One region of the Arthrobacter sp. 10N43 genome, then DNA from elsewhere that is predicted to be linked to it. Evidence: riboswitches for the same ligand, from Rfam matches in the RefSeq annotation. Region 1 holds a riboswitch; the other holds the start of a gene.
The links. Region 1 has a riboswitch for glycine ahead of gcvP (aminomethyl-transferring glycine dehydrogenase). Riboswitches for the same ligand answer to the same signal wherever they lie in the genome.
Positions count from the first base shown of each region.

Region 2: linked by a shared signal. The riboswitch ahead of gcvP (aminomethyl-transferring glycine dehydrogenase) and the one ahead of gcvP (aminomethyl-transferring glycine dehydrogenase) in region 1 are both predicted to bind glycine.

Region 1 is NZ_JBFTIA010000015.1:427-8,994, forward strand. It holds partial or broken gene gcvP (aminomethyl-transferring glycine dehydrogenase) at 1-2,156, opposite strand, end outside; glycine riboswitch at 2,194-2,299, opposite strand; glycine riboswitch at 2,301-2,398, opposite strand; gene AC1DDO_RS19780 (hypothetical protein) at 2,534-2,785, opposite strand; gene AC1DDO_RS19785 (putative hydro-lyase) at 2,782-3,585, opposite strand; gene AC1DDO_RS19790 (MFS transporter) at 3,582-4,967, opposite strand; gene AC1DDO_RS19795 (SDR family NAD(P)-dependent oxidoreductase) at 5,900-6,712, shown strand; gene AC1DDO_RS19800 (type I glutamate--ammonia ligase) at 6,883-8,247, shown strand; gene AC1DDO_RS19805 (amidohydrolase family protein) at 8,247-8,568, shown strand, end outside.
Region 2 is NZ_JBFTIA010000019.1:60,114-68,681, forward strand. It holds gene AC1DDO_RS21610 (hypothetical protein) at 1-1,038, shown strand, start outside; gene AC1DDO_RS21615 (carbon storage regulator) at 1,048-1,293, shown strand; gene AC1DDO_RS21620 (flagellar protein FlgN) at 1,308-1,823, opposite strand; gene AC1DDO_RS21625 (sigma-70 family RNA polymerase sigma factor) at 2,065-2,883, shown strand; gene AC1DDO_RS21630 (Dps family protein) at 3,050-3,529, shown strand; gene AC1DDO_RS21635 (MFS transporter) at 3,701-5,290, opposite strand; gene AC1DDO_RS21640 (TetR/AcrR family transcriptional regulator) at 5,359-5,898, shown strand; glycine riboswitch at 6,099-6,197, shown strand; glycine riboswitch at 6,199-6,312, shown strand; partial or broken gene gcvP (aminomethyl-transferring glycine dehydrogenase) at 6,352-8,568, shown strand, end outside.

The DNA.
Region 1 (8,568 bases):
ACGCCGGGTCCGCCGCCGCCATGCGGGATGCAGAAGGTCTTGTGCAGGTTCAGGTGCGAGACATCGCCGCCGAACTGGCCCGGCTGGGCCAGGCCCACGAGCGCATTCAGGTTGGCGCCGTCGACGTAGACCTGCCCGCCGGCCGCATGCACGGAGTCGCACACCTCGCGGACGTCGGCGTCGTACACCCCGTGGGTGGACGGGTAGGTGATCATGATCGCCGAGAGGACGTCCTTGTTGGCCTCGATCTTGGCCTGAAGATCGGCGTGGTCGATCGTGCCGTCCGAAGCCGTAGCCACGACGACCACCTTCATGCCGGCCAGCACGGCCGAGGCCGCGTTCGTGCCGTGCGCCGAGGCAGGGATCAGGCAGACGTTGCGCTGGGCCTCACCGCGGGAGAGGTGGTAGCCGCGGATGGCCAGCAGGCCCGCGAGTTCGCCCTGGGACCCGGCGTTGGGCTGGATGGAGACCTGGTCGTACCCGGTGATCTCGGTCAAGTCCGCTTCCAGGCCCTCGATCAGTTCGCGCCAACCGGCCGTCTGCGAGTCCGGGGCGAACGGGTGGATGGAGGCGAACTCCGGCCAGGAGATGGCTTCCATCTCGGCCGTGGCGTTCAGCTTCATGGTGCACGAGCCCAGCGGGATCATGGTGCGGTCCAGGGCGAGGTCGCGGTCCGAGAGCTTGCGGATGTAGCGCAGCAGCTGGGTTTCGGAACGGTGGGTGTTGAACACCGGGTGCTGCAAGTAGTCGGAGGAACGCAGCACAGCCTCGGGCAGCTCGAAGCCCTTGGCCTCCACCACCGGACCGGCGCCAAAGGCGACCACCACCGCGGAGAGGACCTCCGCCGTCGTGGTCTCATCGACTGACACGCCAACTGTGTCCGCATCGATGAGGCGCAGGTTGATGCCGCGGGCCTCGGCAGCGTTAATGACCTTCCGGGCCTTGCCCGGAACGCGGACCGTGACAGTGTCGAAGAAGGCCTCGGCCACCAGTTCCCGGCCAGCGATCTTGAGCGTGGCGGCGAGGGCACGGGCGTTGTTGTGGACGGTCTGGGCGATGGCCTTCAGGCCCTCGGGACCGTGGTAGACGGCGTACATCGAGGAGACGATGGCCAGCAGCGCCTGGGCGGTGCAGATGTTGGAGGTGGCCTTCTCACGGCGGATGTGCTGCTCACGGGTCTGCAGGGCCAGACGGTAGGCGGGGACGCCCGCGTTGTCCTTGGAGACGCCAACAATTCGGCCGGGAAGCGTGCGTTCCATGCCTTCGCGCACCGCCATGTAGGCCGCGTGCGGGCCGCCGAAGAACAGCGGCACGCCCAGGCGCTGCGTGGAGCCGACGGCGATGTCCGCGCCCTGCTCGCCCGGAGGGGTGATCAAGGTCAGGGCCAGAAGGTCCGCTGCCACGGTGACCAGGGCGCCGCGGCCTTTGGCCTCTGCGATCACGGCGGACTGGTCCCACACCCGGCCGGAAACGCCCGGCTGCTGCAGGACGACGCCGTTGATGTCGCCGGCGGGCAGTCCCTGGGAGAGGTCGGCGACCTCGACCTCGAAGCCCAATGCGTCGGCGCGGCCCCGCACAATGGCGATGGTCTGCGGGAGGCAGTCGGCGTCGAGGACGGTCTTGCCGTCGCGGGCACCTGCGTTCTGTCCTGCGGACTTATTTGCCCTGCGCATCAGGAGCACGGCTTCGGCGACGGCGGTGGCCTCGTCGAGGAGGGACGCATTGGCGACCGGCAGCGCGGTGAGGTCCTGGACCATGGTCTGGAAGTTCAGCAGTGCCTCGAGCCGGCCCTGGGAGATCTCCGGCTGGTAGGGCGTGTAGGCCGTGTACCAGGCGGGGGCCTCGAGGATGTTGCGGCGGATGACCGGCGGCGTGACGGTGTCGTAATAGCCCTGGCCGATCATCTGCACGGCGGTCTTGTTCTTGGAAGCCAGCTTGCGCAGTTCGGCCAGCACCTCAACTTCGCTGAGGGCGCTGTCCAGGCTGAGCGGCTTTTCCTGGCGAATGGAAGCGGGGAGTGCATTGTCTACGAGGCCGTCTACGCTGTCGTAGCCGACGGCCTTGAGCATGGTGTCGATGTCTGTTTGGCGGCGCGCACCGATATGGCGGTCTGCGAACGTGGACGGGGACGACTGAATCGTCATGAGGAACTCCATAATTCAGGTGGCACATAGTGCCACGATGATTCGGGTTCCTCCCCGCTCTGTATTGGACCTGAGAGTTTCCGCGTTGCCTGCTGTTAGCAGGCGCCACTTGCACCGTCGGTGAGCCCGGTTTCCCGGACTGCTTTCCAGAGTTGCCTTGCCGCGGCGGTACGTGGGCCTGAGAGATTCCTGGGGAGGATTTGCTCCTACGGCGCCTGCTGAACGTACCGGCAGGACTCTCCCGCCGCAGATCATAAGCTGTGCCACTGGTGGGTGACACGGCTCACACGTTACTTGTTGCGGGGGCCGGTTGCAAGAGGTGGGTCCGTATGACGCGTTGTTTGACGATAACAACCGCAAGCCGGTCCGCGTCCGCGAGGCTAGGCCAACTAGTCCGCCGGCCGGGGAGGTTCGTGGAGGCCGAATGCCGAGCCTTGGAGGTATGGCACGGCACCGGAGTCGCCGGAAGCGGACGACGGCGGGAAGTCCAGCTGGCCCTCGTGCATCGAGATGCTCGCTCCGGCCGGGCTCTGCCAGACTCCGGTCAGTTCGCAGTGGGTGCCCGTGGCTTGCCGCCGCGGCGCTGAGAGTTTGACGATCCTGCGTGCCCGTTTCTCGGCTACGGGAAATCTCTTCTTCACGATGACGCTCCTGTCCGTTCCCGGTAGGTGCTTTCGGGAACATCAGTGATGAACATGTGTCCGGGGGCGTGGCTGATGGCGAAGGCGGGCCTTGATGCCATCACTGCGCTCTGCGGCGTCACGCCGCAGGCCCAGAAAACCGGCACTTCTCCCGGCCGGATCTCCACCGCGTCGCCGAAGTCGGGGAGGTTGATGTCGGCAATGCCGAGGTCCCCGGGCGTCCCGACGTGAACCGGGCTGCCGTGAACCTTAGGTACTTCCGACGTCACCCTGATGGCCGTTTGGACCAGTTCGGGCGGCATCGGGCGCATGGAGACCACCATCGGCCCGTGGATTCGGCCGGCAGGGGTGCACTCGATGTTCGTGCGGTACATGGGGACGTTGCGGCCGGTTTCGGTGTGCCGGAGCGGGACGCCCGCGCTGGCAAGCGCGGCTTCGAAGGTGAAACTGCAGCCGATGAGGACGCCTACCATGTCATCACGCCAGACCGATGCGACGTCCGTGACTTCGCCGGCAAGTTCGCCGTCCACCCACACCCGGTAGGCCGGGATGTCAGTGCGGATGTCCGACCCCGCGGCGAGGGCGCTCTGGTACTGTCCCGCCGGGATTACGTCGATGACGGGGCAGGCTTTGGGGTTGAGCCGGCAGAATTCGATGAATTCGTCGGCGTAGTCCGCCGTCACCGCTATCAGGTTTGCCTGGGTGTAGCCGTCGCTCCACCCGGAGGTGGGGGTGACCAGGCCGCTGCGGAACTTCAGGCGCGCATCGGAGGGTGCCAGGTGTGCGTTGGCCTGGTTCATCGGGCCTCCACCAGCTCATTTACAGCCGGCTCATTTTCCACCAGCTCAGTTGAAGGCTGCAGGTACTCCTGGTCCTCGGCAACGTCGGAGTCCCGGCCCAGGGCCAGGCCCACCAGGGTCAGGAGGCAGGCAACGCTGAGGTAGATGGCAACCGGGACCCAGCTGTTGAAGGTGCTCAGCAGGAGGGTGAACATGAACGGTGCGATTGCGCCACCGACGATTCCGGCGAAGGTGTAGGCCAGCGAACTGCCGGTGGAGCGGAGCCGCGGCGAGAACTGTTCAACAACGAACGCGGCCTGGGGTCCGTACATAAACGAGTGGCAGAGCAGGCCCAGCACCGTTCCCACGATCAGCATGACCGGGGATCGACCTTCGAGGACGATGAAGAACAGGTACCCCCAGACGGCGGCGGCCACTGCGGCGATTGCGTAGACCAGCCGGCGGTTGATGTGGTCGGAGATGGCCCCGGCGAGCGGCATGGTGAAAATCTGGAGTGCCGAACCGATCAGGACGGCCACCAGCACTTGGCCGCGGTCGAAGCCAAGTTTCTGAATGCCGTAGGTGAGCATGAAGACGGTGCACAAAGCGTAGAGGACGTCCGGGCCGATGCGGCTGAGCATGGCTGCGATGAGGGGGCGGCGCTGGGTTGCCAGGACTTCGCGGATGGGGGACTTGGGCTTGTCTCCTTTGGCTTCCATGGCCTTGAAGATGGGGGTGTCTTCAAGCTTGAGCCGGATCCAGAGCCCGAAGGCCACCAACAGGGCCGAGATCAGGAAGGCAATTCGCCAGCCGAAGTTCAGGAAATCCTCTTCGGACAGGGCCATGGTCAGGACGGCAAGCACGCCGTTGGCCATCAGGTTACCGGCGGGCGGGCCGATCTGCGCGGCGGATGCCCAGAAGCCGCGACGGTTCGGGTCACCGAATTCACTGGAGAGCAGCACTGCCCCGCCCCACTCGCCGCCGACGCCAACACCCTGCGCGAAGCGAAGGAAGACCAGGATGGCGGGGGCCATGATGCCGATGTTGCCGTACGTGGGCAGCAGGCCGATGAGGAACGTGGCGGCGCCGATCAGCATGAGCGTGATGACCAGGATCTTCTTGCGGCCGATCTCGTCGCCGAGCCGGCCGAAGATGATGCCGCCGACGGGCCGGGAAATGTAGCCCACGGCGTAGGTGGAGAAGGCCAACAGGGTGCCCGTGACAGGGTCCGAGGCCGGGAAGAAGATCAGCGGGAAAACGATCGCGGCCGCGGCGGAGTAGACAGCGAAGTCATAGAACTCCAGTGCGGTTCCGGTCAGGCTGGCCGCGAATGCCTTGTACATGCCCTTGCGCCCTACAAAGGGCTTCGGGTCAGCGGGGGCCGTTACGGATGAAGCGGCCATGTGTACCTCCATGAAGAGTGTGGATGTCAGCCAAGTGCGGGCGGCTGGTGTTGGTGCGCCTTGTCGGTCCGGGCCTGCGGCGATGCGGGTCGGGACATTCGGGTGCGTGTGCGGCTACCGTGATGGGCTGCGGAAGTCGGGACTGCGTTCAATAAATGGATCAATTGTTGGATTGTTGAACAATCCGAATTGTTGAACAATTTACGCGACGCAGGTCACATCGTCAAGGGGTTGAGGGTGATGCGGTCGTCGCGGCAGCCACCGGGTATAGCCGGATTTAAGGCGCCGAAGCGCTGCCTCAAGGCCTCAGGCCGCGTTCTCAGGGCACCGCGGCAGTGCTGGTTTCAGGGCAGCACGAACGACGACGGCGGGACAACCCGCCGTCGTCGTCTTATTTTTTGTGGTTCTGGGTTCTTGAGGTTCTGGTTTCTTGAGCTGGGAGTGTCTACCCCGGAGGCGGAAGGGCGCCATAGCTATGGGGCATCGAATGAGGATTGGTCGGCCGGTCCTCGTCGGAGGATGCGGGCTCCCTGGTGTCGTAACTGCGCGCCGTCTTTAGGTTCCGCGATCGCTTGTACAGACCCACGGCGACCAAACCGAGGCCAGCGGCTAGAAGCGCGAGTCCCAGCACGAACACTGCCGCCGCACCCTGTCCGGCGCTGCCCGAGAGCACGTCAACCAGTGGCATCGGTAGCGTGAACAACGTGGCCACCAGCAATATCGAGCCCGCTGCGATTTGCCATGTTCCTTTGGACTGCATGGTTCCCCCTCCATGTTTCGCGTGTCAGCCTTGCGGCCCAGTAAACCCGAAGGGTGCGTTTTTAGATAGGGCCGCCTCCGGGTGCTGGGCCCGAGAAAGTCGCGGGCACCAGGCGCCGGGCCCGGCCTATCATGGGGATCACGGGACGAAATGTAAGCGGGGGCCGCTTGGCATGACCAGCGAACGCGAACGCAGTGACGCGCCAACGGGTGGCGTTGCGCTGGTGACCGGCGCGAGCCGCGGTGTCGGCCGGGGCATCGCGCTTGCCCTTCAGGCCGCGGGGTTCCGGGTTTATGGCACGGGCCGGTCGATCGAGCAGGCGGACCTCCCGCGGGAGATCGTGCGCCTGCGCTGCGACCATCTCAACGATGACGAGACCGCGCACGTGTTCGACACGATCCGGACCGAGGGCGGCCGCCTCGACCTGCTGGTCAATTGCGCCTGGGGCGGGTACGAGAAGATGGTCGAAGGCGGCGCGTTCACGTGGCCGGCACCGTTCTGGGAGCAGGCGCCGCATCGCTGGACCGGCATGATGGACGCCGGCGTCCGCGCCGCATTTGTGTGTTCGGCGCACGCGGCGCGCATGATGATGCGGCGGCACCGCGGCCTGATCGTCAACATCAGCTTCTGGGCCGCGCAGCGCCACCTCGGCAACACGATCTACGGCATCGCCAAAGCGACGACGGACAAGATGACCTCCGACATGGCCGTCGAGCTCAGACCGTTCGACATTCCGGTCATCTCGCTCTACCCCGGACTGGTCCGCACCGAGGCGGTCCTGGCCGCGGCGGAAAGCGGTGCATTCGATCTCTCGACCAGCGAAAGCCCTGAGTTCATCGGCCGGGTGATCAATGCGCTGTTCCATGATCCGGACCTGATGACGCGGACCGGCCAGGTGCTCATCGCCGCTGCGGTGGCGAAGGAGTTCGGCGTCCTGGACATCGACGGAAATTCGCCGCCGGCGCTGACGCTTGCGGATATCTAGGACGCCGAGGCGGACGACGGCGGGACGTGCCGCCGTCGGGTTTCCCGGGCGCCGCATGGGCCTCGGGCTGTTGGCCGGAAACCCGTGCCCGGGTGCGATCCCAGTGCAGAGGGGGCGTCTTTCATTGGGTGAGCCTTTCATTGGATGAGGAGCGGCCGCATGATAGGCGCATGACCCCCATCGCATCAGCCGACGAATCCGCCGTTGCGAAAGCCCACCGCGAGCTCGAAGCGGCCGGCGTCCGCACCGTGATCGGCACGGTGGTGAATGCTTCGGGCATCACCCTGGCCAAGAGCGTTCCGCTGGCGCGGCTCAAGATCTTCCACGAATCCGGGATGGGCGCCGCCCCCGTCTGGCACGTCTTCACCATCGACGGCGGGATAGCGTTCACGGACAGCATCACCACCGTCGGCGATATGCGCCTGAAGATCGACATCGCGGGACTTCGTGTCCTGCCCGGCGGCCGCGCATGGGCACCGGCCCGCCTTTTCGAACAGGATGGAGCCGCCTCTCCGGCCTGTGCCCGCGGTTGCCTGGCCGACATCGAGGGCAGCCTGGTCGAGGCCGGGTACCAGGCGCTCGTGGGCCACGAACTTGAATTCTTTCTCGTCGCCCCGGATGGTTCAGCGCTGGAAACCGCGCCCTGGGTTCCGTACGGGGCAATGGGCCTTCTGGACCGATCGGAATTCCTCGATGACCTGCTGTCAGCGCTGAACCAGGCCGGGCTTCCCCTGGAGCAGCTTCACGCCGAGTACGGCAGGAACCAGTTCGAGTTTTCCCTTCCCCCGGCCCCGCCGGTCCAGGCCGCGGACACGGTGGTCCTTGCCAGGATTATCGTGGGCATCGTCGCCAGGGCCCACGGCATGATGGCCTCGTTCTCGCCGTCGCCCTTTCCCGGCAGCGTTGGGAACGGCGCCCACCAGCACTTTTCGCTTCGAAAGAACGGAGTGCCGCTGTTCTCCGGCGGCAGCGGACCGCGCGGCATCTCCGCCGAGGGAGGCGCTGCCATTGGCGGAATCATCGCAGGGCTCCCGGATGTCCAGGGCTTCCTCACGGGGTCAGTTTTGTCCGGAAGCCGGTTGGCGCCCGGCACGTGGTCGGGTGCCTACTTGTGCTGGGGCCTGGAAAACCGGGAAGCCTCGGTGCGCTTCCTGCGCGAGGGCCAGGGCAATCCGCACGGAGCCAACGTCGAGGTGAAAATCGTCGACCCGTCGTCGAACGTCTATTTGGCCTCGGCGGCCATCCTTGCCCTCGCCCTTGACGGTATCCGCGGCGGACGCCGGCTTCCGGAGGAGATCCCCGGTGACCCCGGGCGGCTTTCGGACGAGGAACGGCAGCAGGCAAACGTCCGAAAGCTCTCAGACTCCCCCGCCGCCATCATCGACACCCTAGACAACTCAGGCCTTGCCCGCAGGCTTCTCGGAGACGCCGTCATCGACGCCACGGTGGCCGTCCGGCGCTACGAACAGCGCATCGCAGCCGAACTCACTCCGGACGAGCTCGCCGAACGCTTTCGACTTGCCTGGTCGATCTGATGGCGGGCGGTGACTTCCCGGACTTCGTCGAACACGTCAGCCTTGTCGATCACCACGTGCATGGCGCGTTTCACGCCGACGGTGATGAGGCACGCTTTCAGAACTCGCTGAACGAAGGGAACACCGAACCGCTGGCCAACCCCGGAGACGCCTACAACACACAAATCGGGCTCGCCATCCGGCGCTGGTGCAGCGGCATTCTTGATCTGCCCCGGCACGCCTCACCGGCGGAATACTGGAGCCGTCGCGCCGAGCTTGGAGAACTCGAGGTCAGCCGGCGCATGACCCGCGCTGCCGGGGTAAGCGACTGGCTGATCGACA
Region 2 (8,568 bases), on a different contig from region 1:
GGGACCGAAACGGCGTCCGCCGGCAGACCCGCCGGAGAGGGCCACACCGGACGGGGCGACGCCGGAGAGGGCGACGCCGACGCTGCCGCCGCACCGGCGGCGCCCGCACCGGCGCCCGCAGCCCAGAACGGACCGCCGGCCCGGACCTCACCGACGGCCGCGCCCGCTGCGGCCAGGACCGCCGTCGGACCGTCCCATCACCTTCAGGGCGCCGCCATAGCCGCACTGCTGGAAGAGGCGGACGCCGCCGAGCTGAGCCTGCACCGGCCCTCCGCTGCCGGTGTTTCCACCGAGTCGCGGGACTTTGCGGAGATCCTGGAGCAGCTCGGCGCCGGGCTCCGGACCCCGGCGGAAGCAGTTCCCGCCGCCGACCCGGCTTCCGCCGTCGGAGTTCCCGCCGAAAGCTACGCCGGGCAGGCCGACCGTGCTGCCCAAAGTCCCGCCGCCTCAACTCCAGTTTCAACTCCCGCCGCCGCGCCGGGCCGGGCGCCGGGGGATGCCGGGGTTGCCCCCGCACCGCTGAACGGCGTCGGCGATCTGGTGGTTCTGGTCGGGCTGGGGGAGGACGCCATGGATGCCGCCCTGGCCATGTCCATGGCGGCGGGCGGTGCCGATGTCCGGACCGCCGGCGAGCTTTCCGCCTATGGCCACCTGCACGTTGACGGGCGGCAAAGCGCCACGGCCGCCCGCGCCCACGCGGTGCTGACCGAGCGCACCGTCCTGGTGGCATTCGGACTCGGCAAAGCCCGCAACGCCCTGGCCCGGGTGCAGTCCGTGGCCGCGCTCTCCGCCGACCAGGTCTGGGTGGTGGTCGATGCCGGGCGCAAGCATGAGGACACGAAGCGCTGGGTCGGCGTGCTCTCCGCCCAGCTCAACGTTGCCGCGGTGGCGGTGGTCGGCGCCGCGGAGACGGGGTCGCCTGAAAGCGTCAACGGCATGGGACTGCCCGTGGGCTGGATCGACGCCCGTCCCGCCGGTCCCGATCCGACATGGCAGAACCGGCGGGAATCGTCCGAAGCTCCCCGCGGTGAAGGGTAGATTGAGAAGATGCTGGTACTAACACGCAAGCCGGGCGAACAGATCATGATCGGCGACGGCATCGTCATCACGGTCCTGGAAGGCCGCGGCGACGGTGTTCGGATAGGCATCGAGGCACCCCGGGGCGTGCCCATCCAGCGCCGGGAAGTCATCGAAGCCATCGCGGCCGCGAACCTCGCCGCGGCGGAAGCCGGCCCGGAGGCCGAGGACGCGCTGCGCGGGCTCCTGCCGCCCGCACCTCCCGCCAAGGGCTGAAGCCAGGTCCCGGATCAGTCCTTTTCCCCGCCCAGATACTGGGCCAGGGCGGGCTGGGGTGCGCGCCGGACCACGGCCAGGGCCCGCTCCAGGTTTCCGCCAGTGGCCAGCTGATCCAGCAGTCCGGCGGTGCCCGCCGGGCCGGGACGTCCGGGCAAGGGGAGGACCCGCAGTGCCTCTTCGTTCACGCGGGCGGCCGCGCCGAGCCGGTCAAGAAGTGCGTGCAGGGCGTCCAGATGCTCGCCCAGGATCTCGGCCCAGGGGCCGGCGGGTGCGGCCGCAATCAGTTCAACCAGCGTGGCCTGTGCCGGCATACCCCATTGGGCCGCGACGACGGCAGATTCGACACTCCGGGCCAGGCCTTCAAAGCGTAAACGGTCCAGCACGGCTTCGATTTCGGAAGCCATGAGGCGCAGCCATTCCACGTTCCCGGCCCCGACGTGCAGCCGTAGCGTTTCCAGCCTGAAAAGGAGCAGTTCCAGCTGCCGGCGCTCCTGCCACAGTGCCGCGGAGAGATCACTTGCGCTCATGGGCCCCATTCTCTTTCCGCCCCCTGAATCGCAGCTTCGGGGCGGGTACCGCACTTTTTGCCAAGCTTTTCCCTGAGGGTACACGCAGATCCGGGATCAGGTGATAGGTTTCCTCCATGGGTGCTGCGCCCTACTTGCGAACGCTGACTCCAATGGGGGGAGCACCGGTCGGTTTGGGTGCGGTTCTCGGCGTTTTAAGGGCTACAGCCCTTCGGATCCGGTCTCATGGGGGGACACAGTATTGAATCGCGTGGAACGCAACGAGATGGTCACGCAGCACCTTCCGCTGGTGGGGTATCTCGTCTCAGATTTGTGCTCGAAGGCGTCACACCTTTCTCGCGATGATTTGGCCTCGGCCGGTGCAATTGCCCTGATCACGTCGGCCGATTCGTTCGATCCCGACCTCGGGGTTCCCTTTGGCGCGTTCGCCCGCCGGCGCATCCTTGGCGCGTTCGCGGACGAGATGCGGGCCAGCGACTGGGCCACCCGCTCCGCCCGCCGGCGGATCAAGGAAACCATGTCCGTCCAGGAAACCCTGGCATCCGCCCTTGGCCGCACGCCCACAGTGGACGAGATCGCCTCCGCCCTCGGCGTCCAGCAGAGTGTTGTGGAGGCCGCGCTCGCGGATGCCTCACGCACACTGACACCCCTCGATGAGGCCGTGGTGGATACCCTGGCCGCCGAAACCCTCACCCCGGAACACTCCGTGCTCGCGGATGAACGGCTCCAGTACCTGCGGGCCGCCGTGAAATCCCTGCCGGAACGGATGCGCTACGTCGTGGAGGAGATCTACTTCGGCGACCGGACGGTCAAGGACCTGGCCGCCGAACTCGGATCCACCCATGCTGCGGTGTCCCAGCAGCGTTCGGAGGCCATCCGGCTGATGCGCGACGGACTGACCGCGCACTACGCCGATGACCCCGCGCAGCCGTTCGAACCCCAGTCCAGGATTACGCCGCGGCGCCGCAACGACTACCTCACCCAGCTCTCCGAGGCCACCTCCGGCGGCATCACCCGTGCCGTGTTCCCCCGCGGTCCGGTCCTCAACGAAGCCGTCTAGCCGCCCCCGAAGCAGTTAGTAAGCCGGCTTAGTAAGCTGATCGAGAAATTCCTCCCCGAACCGTCGCGGCCCGACGCCGCCCTGCGGTAGCGTCGAAAGCATGGGCCGGGCCGCCAGCACGCGGCGCGCGCGGCCTCCACCGCACCGGTTCTATCGAGGAGGACGCATGAAAGCAACACCTACACTGACGACCAACCTGCAGGCAGTCCTGGTGGACCTGATCGAACTCCACGTTCAGGGCAAGCAGGCGCACTGGAACATCGTCGGGACCAACTTCCGGGACCTTCACCTCCAGCTGGACGAGATCGTCGACGCCGCCCGCGGGTTCGCGGACGACCTCGCCGAGCGCATGCGCGCCCTCCACGCCCTCCCTGACGGCCGAAGCTCCACGGTTTCCAAGTCCACCGCGCTGGCCGAGTTTCCGGCGGGCCTGATCAGCACGAAGGACGCGATCGAACGCATTGTCGCAGCGCTGGAGGCAGCCGTCGGCACCATGCGCAAAGTCCATGACGAAGTGGACGATGAAGACCCCACCACCGCCGATCTGCTGCACGAGTTCATCGCCAAGTTTGAGCAGTATGCCTGGATGGTCAGTGCCGAGACCATGAAGGCCACCGCCAGCGTGACCACTCCGGACAGCAAGTAGGTCCAGCTAGCACCAGGCCGCACTCACGAAACTCCAGCGTCCGGCGTCGGGTATTTTCCCGGCGGCGGACGCTGGAGTTTTTAAGCTACGCAATGGTCCTGGATGGGGAACGCATGTCGGTCTCGCTCGGCGCCGTCGATCTCGAGCCCGACGGCGATGGAACCGGTGCTGCTAGCTTGCCTTCGGCACCTTCCGCAGGAGGACCGCCGCGAGGACGCACGCCCCGGACATCAGGACCAGGGCGATGGAGGCCGTGACGTGTACGCCCGAGTCGAAGGCGGTGCGCGCGGCCGCCGTCACCGCCTCCGCCAGCGGCGCCGGAAGCATCCCCGCGAGCTCCACGGCGCCGGCGAGGGTCTCGCCGGCCTGGCTCGTGGCAGAGGCCGGGGCGAGCTCGGACACGCCTGCGGGGAGCCGGAGGTTGCCCTGGTAGGAAGCCGTGAGGATCGAGCCTAGGATCGCCGTGCCCAGCAGGGATCCCACTTCATAGCCGGTCTCGGAGATGGCGGCGGCGGCCCCCGACTTGTCCGCAGGCGCAGCGCCCAGGATCAGGTCATTGGAGATCGTCTCCGCGGCACCCACGCCCAGGCAGAGGATCAGCAGCGCGGCCAGCAGCAGTGACGGGCCGTGGCTGTGGTCGCCGAATGCCACCAGGAAATAGCCCGCCGCGCTCAGGAGCAGGCCGGCGGCCACCACAAAGCCGGGCCGGACCTTGCGCACCAGCGGGACCACCAGCAGCCCGGCAACGACTGTGGCGATGAGGGCCGGGACCATGGCGACCCCGGAGGCGGAGGGGGACTGCCCCTCCAGCAGCTGCAGGTGCTGGGCCAGGAAGAGAATGAAGCCGTTGAAGGAGAACAGCGCCAGGACGTTGGCGGTGATGGCGGTGCTGAAGACCCGGTTGCCAAAGAGGCTGACATCGAGCATGGGCGCCGTGCTGTGGTCCGCCTTGTGGCCTCTGGCCAGGGCGCGCTGGCGCCGGATGAACACGTAGCCCATGAGCAGCCCTGCTCCGATGCTCGCGAAGGCCTCCAGTGAGGGCCCGTGGGTGGCGAGGGTCTTGATCCCGTAGACAACGGGCACCATGACCAGCAGGGACAGGATGATGCTGGGCACGTCCACGCGTCCGGGCTTAGGGTCGCGGGATTCCGGGATCAGTGCCGGACCGAGCAGCAGCAGGGGCAGGATGATCGGCACTGCGACCAGCAGGACGGCGCCCCACCAGAAGTGCTCCACCAGCCAGCCGCCGGCAATCGGGCCGAGGGCGGCGCCGCCGGAGAAGCCTGCGGCCCAGATTGCCACTGCCAGCCTGCGCCGGTTGGGCTCCGGGAAAATGTTGCGGATCAGGGAAAGCGTTGACGGCATGAGCATGGCGCCGAAGAGGCCGAGCCCGGCGCGGCCTGCGATCAGCCATTCGGCGCTCGGCGCGAACGCCGTCAACGCCGAGACCGCGGCAAAGCCTGCGCTGCCCACGAAGAGCAGCCTGCGCCGTCCGATCCTGTCACCCAGGCTGCCCATCGCAACCAGGAGTCCGGCCAGAACCAGGGGGTAGGCGTCGATGATCCACAGCAGTTCGACGCCGGAGGCGTCCAGGCTGCGGGCGATGGCGGGCAGGGCGAACGTCAGGGCGGTGTTGTCCACGGCCACAAGCAGGACAGGGAACATCAGCAGGGCCAGCGCCACCCAGTCGCGCCACGAGGCCCGGGGGCCGGTGGCCGACGCGGTGCTGGTGGTGGTGGCGGTGATCGACGGAATGCTCATGGAACGTAACTATACCGTCTGGACGGTACAGTTAAGAAATGCTCGGCCGGACAGGCATGATGGGAGGCATGCCCAGGAAACCCGTCGCCCGCGAGGCCGTTCTCCACGCCTTCGAATCCCTGCTCATCGAAGTCGGTGAACGCGCCGCGACGCTGGACGCCGTCGCGCGCCGGGCCGGAGTCTCCAAGGGGGGCCTGCTCTACCACTTCCCGACCAAGGAGGCGATGATCGCGGTCCTGCTCGAGCGACTGGACGGGCACCTCGCTGCCGATGTCGCCGCCATGGCTGAGGCCCCCGAGGGTGCGGCGGTGTACTTCATCAAGTCCTCGGTGTGGGCGGACACCCCCATGGACCGGGTGTTCGTCGCGGCCACGAGGCTCGCCGAGGTGGCGCACCAGGAGACCCTCCGCCGCTTCGCCGCCGCCCAGGCGAACTGGCTGGAACTGCTGGCTGCCGACGTCGGGCCCGCCATGGCGAAAGCCGTCCTGTACATGGGGGACGGGCTGTACTTCAACGCCATGCTGGGCCGGGGGCCGGGCGGGCAGCCGCCGGAAGTCAGTGACGACGTCGAGAGCCTCCTGGCCGCCGTCGAGAAGCTGCGCCGCTGACGGCCGCCGAGACCCGCCCGTCGAATACGCCGGAAGCCTGCGACTACGCCGGAACGAAGCGGCGTCCCCGCACGCCTGCGGCGAACTCGCGTGGCCGGACCTGTAACTTGGGGCCGCCGCCGGGAGGGAGTTTGCGGACGCGCGCCCGGCATAGGACAATGAGTGCTGTGACTGTTGTCACCCCAAATTGAATACGCCTTTGATCTGCGGCGGGAGAGTCCTGCAAGTAGGTACAAGCAGGCGCCGTAGGAGCAAATCCTCCCCAGGAATCTCTCAGGCCCATGTACCGCCGCGGCAAGGCATCTCTGGAAAGTAGCAGGTGCGTCCCTAGCGCGCTGTGCTCACCGACGGTGCAAGCGGAGCCCCTCATGTGGGCTGCGCGGAAACTCTCAGGTCCAATACAGAGCGGGGAGGAACCCGAATCAATGTGGCGTACCCTGCGCCGCCTGAGTTATGGAGTTCCTTGTGACTGTTACCCCAGCCTCCACGTCCTTCGTTGACCGGCACATCGGCGCCCGCCGCCAGGCCGACGTCGACGCCATGCTGAAGGCTGTCGGCTACGACACCGTCGACGCCCTGGTGGACACCGCCGTTCCGAAGGACATCCGCCAGGACTCCGACCTCGCGCTCGACGCAGCCCTCAGCGAAGTGGAAGTCCTCGCCGAACTGCGCAAGCTGGCCGCGAAAAACAAGACCGCCGTGCAGATGATCGGGCAGGGCTACTACGACACCCTCACCCCGCCGGTAATCCGCCGCAACATCCTCGAAGCCCCGGCCTGGTACACCGCCTACACGCCCTACCAGCCGGAAATCTCCCAGGGCCGGCTCGAGGCGCTGCTGAACTTCCAGACCATGGTCCAGGACCTCGTCGGGCTGCCGATCGCCAACGCCTCGCTGCTGGACGAAGCCACCGCCGTCGCCGAGGCCGTGCTGATGATGCGCCGCGCGAACAAGAACAAGGCCGCCCACGACGGCAAGACCGTCTTGGACGCCGACTGCCTCCCGCAGACCATCGCGATCGTCAAGGGCCGCGCCGAGGCCCTCGGCTTCGAGGTCGAGGTTGCCGACCTCTCCAGGGGCCTGCCCGAGGGCGTCATCAACGGCGTCGTCCTGCAGCAGCCCGGCGTCTCCGGCCGCGTGTTCGACCACACCGCCGTGATCGCCGAAGCCAAGGAACGCGGCGCCCTCGTCACCGTCGCGGCCGACCTCCTCTCCCTGACCCTCATCACGTCCCCGGGCGAACAGGGCGCCGACATCGCCGTCGGCTCCGCCCAGCGCTTCGGCGTGCCGCTGTTCTTCGGCGGCCCGCACGCGGCCTACATGGCGGTCCAGAAGGGGCTCGAACGCTCCATGCCCGGCCGCCTCGTCGGCGTCTCCAAGGACAACGCGGGCGTCCCCGCCTACCGCCTGGCCCTGCAAACCCGCGAGCAGCACATCCGCCGGGAGAAGGCCACCTCGAACATCTGCACCGCCCAGGCGCTGCTGGCCATCGTGGCATCCTTCTACGCCGTCTACCACGGCCCCGACGGGCTGAAGGCAATCGCCCAGACCGTCCACGGCCACGCCAGGACCATCGCAGCCTCCCTGAAGACCGCCGGCTTCGACGTGCTGCACACCTCCTTCTTCGACACCATCACCGTCTCCGTGCCGGGCCGGGCAGCAGAGATCATCGCGGCCGCCGACGCCAAGGGCGTCAACCTGCGCGCCATCGACGCCGACACCGTCGGCATCTCCGCCGATGAGGCCACGACGGCGGCCATCGTCGCCGACGTCGTCGCCGCCTTCGGGGCCAGCGTCGTTGACGCAGCAGACTCCTCCTTCGGCCTGGACACCGCCGTCGAACGGACCTCCGACTACCTGCAGCACCCGGTGTTCAACACCCACCGCTCCGAAACCCAGCTGCTGCGCTACATCCGCCGCCTCTCGGACCGCGACCTTGCCCTGGACCGCACCATGATCCCGTTGGGCTCGTGCACCATGAAGCTGAACGCCACGGCCGAAATGGAAGCCATCTCCTGGCCGGAGTTCGCCTCCATCCATCCGTTCGCCCCCGAATCCCAGACCGCCGGCTGGCGCGAACTGATCGAGGACCTCGAAGCACAGCTGACCGAGATCACCGGGTACGACCAGGTCTCCATCCAGCCCAACGCCGGATCCCAGGGCGAACTCGCGGGCCTGCTGGCCATCCGCGGCTACCACCTCTCCCGCGGTAATGCCCAGCGCAACGTCTGCTTGATCCCGGCCTCCGCCCACGGCACCAACGCCGCCTCGGCCGTGCTCGCCGGCATGAAGGTCGTCGTCGTCGCCACCGCCTCCGACGGCACAATCGACCACACGGACCTCACCGCCAAGATCGAGGCCAACAAGGACGCCCTGTCCTGCATCATGATCACCTACCCCTCCACCCACGGGGTGTACGACGCCGACGTCCGCGAGGTCTGCGACTCGGTCCACGCCGCCGGCGGCCAGGTCTACATCGACGGCGCCAACCTGAATGCGCTCGTGGGTCTGGCCCAGCCGGGCCAGTTCGGCGGCGATGTCTCGCACCTGAACCTGCACAAGACCTTCTGCATCCCGCACGGCGGCGGCGGACCCGGCGTCGGCCCGGTCGCGGCCAAGGCCCACCTGGCACCGTTCATGCCGGGCAACGCAGCCGATCCGGCCAACGGC